DNA from 2 places in the Allobosea minatitlanensis genome. Region 2 is predicted to be linked to the other one. Evidence: predicted binding sites of a transcription regulator. Region 2 holds the regulator's gene; the other holds the start of a gene.
What was found. The regulator HrcA, encoded in region 2, represses chaperone genes, less so after heat shock. The targets are predictions, from matches to a motif close to GTTAGCACTCNCNNNNNGNGAGTGCTAAC.
Positions count from the first base shown of each region.

Region 1: the regulator HrcA is predicted to act here: its motif matches at 1,281-1,309, upstream of groES (co-chaperone GroES).

Region 1 is NZ_OZ224509.1:3,327,675-3,330,062, reverse strand. It holds gene groL (chaperonin GroEL) at 1-878, opposite strand, end outside; gene groES (co-chaperone GroES) at 933-1,220, opposite strand; gene ACWH43_RS16490 (MarR family winged helix-turn-helix transcriptional regulator) at 1,447-1,914, shown strand; gene ACWH43_RS16485 (PaaI family thioesterase) at 2,221-2,388, shown strand, end outside.
Region 2 is NZ_OZ224509.1:4,380,059-4,382,446, reverse strand. It holds gene rph (ribonuclease PH) at 1-462, opposite strand, end outside; gene hrcA (heat-inducible transcriptional repressor HrcA) at 607-1,692, shown strand; gene ACWH43_RS21440 (DUF3297 family protein) at 1,887-2,138, shown strand; gene ACWH43_RS21435 (GNAT family N-acetyltransferase) at 2,227-2,388, opposite strand, start outside.

The DNA.
Region 1 (2,388 bases), 1.1 Mb from region 2:
GAGATGTCCTCGAGCATGGCCTTGCGGCGGTCACCGAAGCCCGGAGCCTTGACGGCCGCGACCTTGAGGCCGCCGCGGAGCTTGTTGACGACGAGCGTGGCGAGCGCCTCGCCCTCGACGTCCTCGGCGATGATCAGCAGCGGCTTGCCGGTCTGCACCACGGCCTCGAGGATCGGCAGCATCGCCTGGAGCGAGGAGAGCTTCTTCTCGAAGACGAGGATGTAGGGGTCGTCGAGCTCGGCGACCATCTTCTCGGAGTTGGTGATGAAGTAGGGCGAGAGATAGCCGCGGTCGAACTGCATGCCCTCGACGACGTCGAGCTCGGTCTCGGCGGTCTTGGCTTCCTCGACGGTGATGACGCCCTCGTTGCCGACCTTCTGCATGGCCTTCGAGATCATCTCGCCGACCGACGAATCGCCGTTGGCCGAGATGGTGCCGACCTGCGCGACTTCCGCGTTCGAGGTGACCTTCTTCGAGTTCTTCTTGAGGTCGGCGACGACGGCCTCGACGGCCAGGTCGATGCCGCGCTTCAGGTCCATCGGGTTCATGCCGGCGGCAACCGCCTTGGCGCCCTCGCGGACGATGGCCTGGGCGAGCACGGTCGCGGTGGTGGTGCCGTCGCCGGCATGGTCGTTCTGGCGCGAAGCGACTTCGCGGACCATCTGGGCGCCCATGTTCTCGAACTTGTCGGACAGCTCGATCTCCTTGGCGACGGTGACGCCGTCCTTGGTGATGCGGGGAGCGCCGAACGACTTCTCGATCACGACGTTGCGGCCCTTCGGACCGAGCGTGACCTTCACGGCATTGGCGAGGACATCCACGCCGCGCAGCATCTTGTCGCGGGCGTCGGTGCCGAACTTAACGTCTTTGGCAGCCATGAGAGCTACTCCTTGGACTGGAACTGGAAAGGTGGGAAGAGGCTCAGCCGGCGATCAGCCGACGACGCCCATGATGTCGGATTCCTTCATGATCAGGAGGTCCTGACCATCGATCTTGACCTCGGTGCCCGACCACTTGCCGAACAGGACGCGGTCGCCCTTCTTGACGTCGAGGGCGACGAGCTTGCCGGCCTCGTCACGGGCGCCGGGGCCCACGGCGACGATCTCGCCCTCCTGGGGCTTCTCCTTGGCGGTCTCGGGGATGATGATGCCACCCTTGGTCTTCTCCTCGCTGTCGAGGCGGCGGACCACGACGCGGTCATGCAAAGGACGGAACTTCATGGTTCTGTCTTCCTCTTGTCATATTCGGTTCGGGCGCCGCAGGGGCCCCGGGGTGAGACTGTTAGCAGTCCTCCCAGGAGAGTGCTAACAGATGGCAGGGCAGATAGGCACGGGCTCCGGGAGAGTCAAGCAAGCCGCGAAGGATAAAGTGAACGCGTCCGGATGCGGCGTCGCGGCCGGTCGCTTGCCGGCTGCCGTGACGAGCCGAACACGCTAGGATGGCAGGATGACGACATCAGCGACGAGCCCTGCGTCCGACCTGCGCCTCGACGACATCGCCCGTTCCTGCGTGGCGCTGCATATCCGCATGACCGCCCGGGCGGTCACCCGCGCCTATGACGAGGCGATGCGGCCGAGCGGGCTCAAGATCACCCAGTTCGTGCTGCTCTCGGCGCTGAGCACCGGCCATTGGCGGTCGATCACCGAGCTGGCCGAGCGCTTCGCGCTGGAGCGCACCTCGCTGACGCGCAATCTCCAGCTCCTGGCGGCCGAGGGCATGGTCGAGCCGGTCGCGGGCCGCGGCCGCGCCGCGGTCTATGCCGTGACGGAGAAGGGCCGGGCGGCGATCGCGTCGGCGATCCCGTTCTGGCGGGCGGCGCAGGACAAGATCGAGAAGGGTTTCGGCGAGGAGCGCTGGCGCGAGACCAGGGACGGGCTCAAGGCGCTGCGGCGTGCGGCGCGGGGCGCGCGCTGAGCCGCAGGGCCGGCGAGAGGCTGGTCGATGCGGAGCGCTGCCGGCGAAGAGGCTGCGGGTCGTCGCGGGCGACCATGGGCAGATCCGGTAACCATGCCGGGGCCTTCATCGGACGTGCTCCGGCATGGATCCCGGATCGTCGCCCCGCTTCGCCCGGGACGACCGGGTTCGAGGTCGAGGATCATCCTCCTGGAATGCGCAGGCCATGTCCGGCTGGAACCGTGACGCCCCTCCTCGCCGTCTTCTCCGGTTGACGCGCCTGCAGGATCTTCCATATCGTGCAGATACACGTTTTGAGAGGCGGCGATGGATCGGACCTTTGGAGTGGTGTCGCGCGAGGTGCTGACCGCGGGCGATGGCTTGAGCTTCCTGCGCGGCATCGTCGACGGCTCGCATCCGGCCCCGCCCTTCGCCGGGGCCATGGATTTCGAGTTGGTCGAGGCGGATGAAGGCCGCGTCGTCTTCATCGGCCGG
Region 2 (2,388 bases):
GTTGGTGCCCTTGAGCAGGTTGCGGCCTTCCATCCATTTCAGCGCGTCGTGCAGCGCCACCCAGGCGCCGGTGATCGAGGCCGTGCGGGTGCCGCCATCGGCCTGGAGCACGTCGCAGTCGACGACGATCTGACGCTCGCCGAGCGCGGTCAGGTCGACCACGGCGCGCAAGGAGCGGCCGACCAGGCGCTGGATCTCCTGGGTGCGGCCGGAGGGCTTGCCCGAGGTGACCTCGCGGCGCGTGCGCTCATGGGTCGCGCGCGGCAGCATGGAATATTCGGCCGTGACCCAGCCCTTGCCGGTGCCGCGCAGCCAGGGCGGCCCCTTCTCCTCGACGGTCGCCGCGCAGAGCACCTTGGTCTCGCCGAAGGTCACCAGGCAGGAGCCTTCGGCATAACGCACGACGCCGCGTTCGAGCGTGACCTTGCGCATCTCGTCGGCGGCGCGTTTGGAGGGTCGCATGAAACTGTCCTGTCTGGCGGGGAGAGGCGGCTTTTAGGCCCTCGCAGGCCGCACGGCAAGGCGCCGCGCGCGCGGGCCTCTTGATCCATGCCCGCGGCATGACGACAATAAGGGATCAGTGCGCGGTTTTCGCAGCCGAGGTTCATGAGCGCCCACACCTCCCGCCCCGAGACGACGAGCGGCCTGGTCGAGACCGACCAGCGCTCGCGCGAGATCTTCCGCCAGATCGTCGACGGCTACCTCGCGACCGGCGAGCCGGTCGGCTCGCGCAACATCGCCCGCCTGCTGCCGATGGCGCTCTCGCCGGCGACGGTGCGCAACGTCATGACCGATCTGGAGCTGGCGGGGCTGATCTACGCGCCGCACACCTCCGCGGGGCGCCTGCCCACGGAGCGGGGCCTGCGCTTCTTCGTCGATGCGATGATGGAGGTCGGCAACCTCACCTCCGAGGAGCGCGCCCGCATCGAGGCGCAGATCCGCGCCGGCGCCGGCCACCGCAACCTCGACCAGACGCTGACCGAGGCCTCGGCGCTGCTCTCCGGCCTGTCGCGCGGCGCCGGCGTCGTCGTCACCACCAAGGCCGACCCGCGGCTGAAGCACATCGAATTCGTCCGGCTCGACCCCGTCCGCGCCCTCGTCGTGCTGGTGGCGGAGGACGGCACGGTGGAGAACCGCCTGCTGGCGCTGCCGCCGGGCCTGCCGGCCTCGGCCCTGACCGAAGCCGCCAACTTCCTCAACGCCCGCATCCTCGGCAAGACGCTCGGCGAATTGCGCGGCGAGATCGCGGCGCAGCGGGCGCGGATGGAGAGCGAGCTCGACGCCCTGACCGCCCGGCTGGTCGAAAGCGGCATCGCCACCGCCTCCGGCCCGAGCGGCGACCGCCACCTGATCGTGCGCGGCCAGGCCAATCTGCTCGACGATCTTCGGGCGCAGGAGGATCTGGAGCGCATCCGCATGCTCTTCGGCGATCTCGAGACGCAGACCGACGTGATCGACCTCCTGTCCCGAGCCGAGGAGGGCGACGGCGTGCGCATCTTCATCGGCTCGGAGAACAAGCTGTTCTCGATGTCGGGGTCCTCGATGGTGGCGGCGCCGTTCCGCGACGCCGAGCAGCGCATCGTCGGCGTCGTCGGCATCATCGGCCCGACCCGGCTGAACTATGCCCGCATCGTCCCGATGGTCGACTACACCGCCAAGGTCGTCGGCCGCCTGCTGGATGGCGCTCGGTGAGGCGCTGCCTGCGGCTCTTGCCCTTGGAGCCGACCGCGACGGCGTGACGCCGCTTGCCCATGCCCGCGCGAGGGGGCAGGCCGCCGTGGCGAGGCTGATCGAGCAGGCGGGCGGGCGCGTGAAGCCCTGAGTTGGCTTTGAGCCCGGAAGCGGCTATCGAGCGCATAAAGCAACCGTTTCCGCAGGTTCCCGCCATGTCCGCGCAGCTTCCCGACCGCCTGTCCGTCAATCCGGACAGCCCGTTTTACGACGCCGACGTGCTCGCCCGCGACATCGGCATCCGCTTCAAGGGCGTCGAGAAGACCAATGTCGAGGAATACTGCGTCTCGGAAGGCTGGGTGAAGGTCGCGGCCGGCAACGCCAAGGACCGCTTCGGCCGCCCCATGACGATCACGCTCAAGGGCCCGGTCGAGCCCTATGTGCGCGGCGAAGCCGGGGAAGGTTGAGGCGCGGCTGTCATTCCGGGTTCTTCGCTGCGCGAAGCCCCGGAACGACAATGCGCGCTAAGCTACCGCAATCAAACGTCGACACGCCTCAGGCGAGGCTCTTGTAGAAGAAGGTCGAGCCGCAATCGGTGCCGTCCGGCATCAGCGCGAAGCGCGGGATGGTGCCGAGCTCCGTCCAGCCCAGCCGGTTGTAGAGCCGCCGGGCCGCGCCGTTCTCGTCGGTGTCGAGCACCAGGAGGTCGCGCCCCTT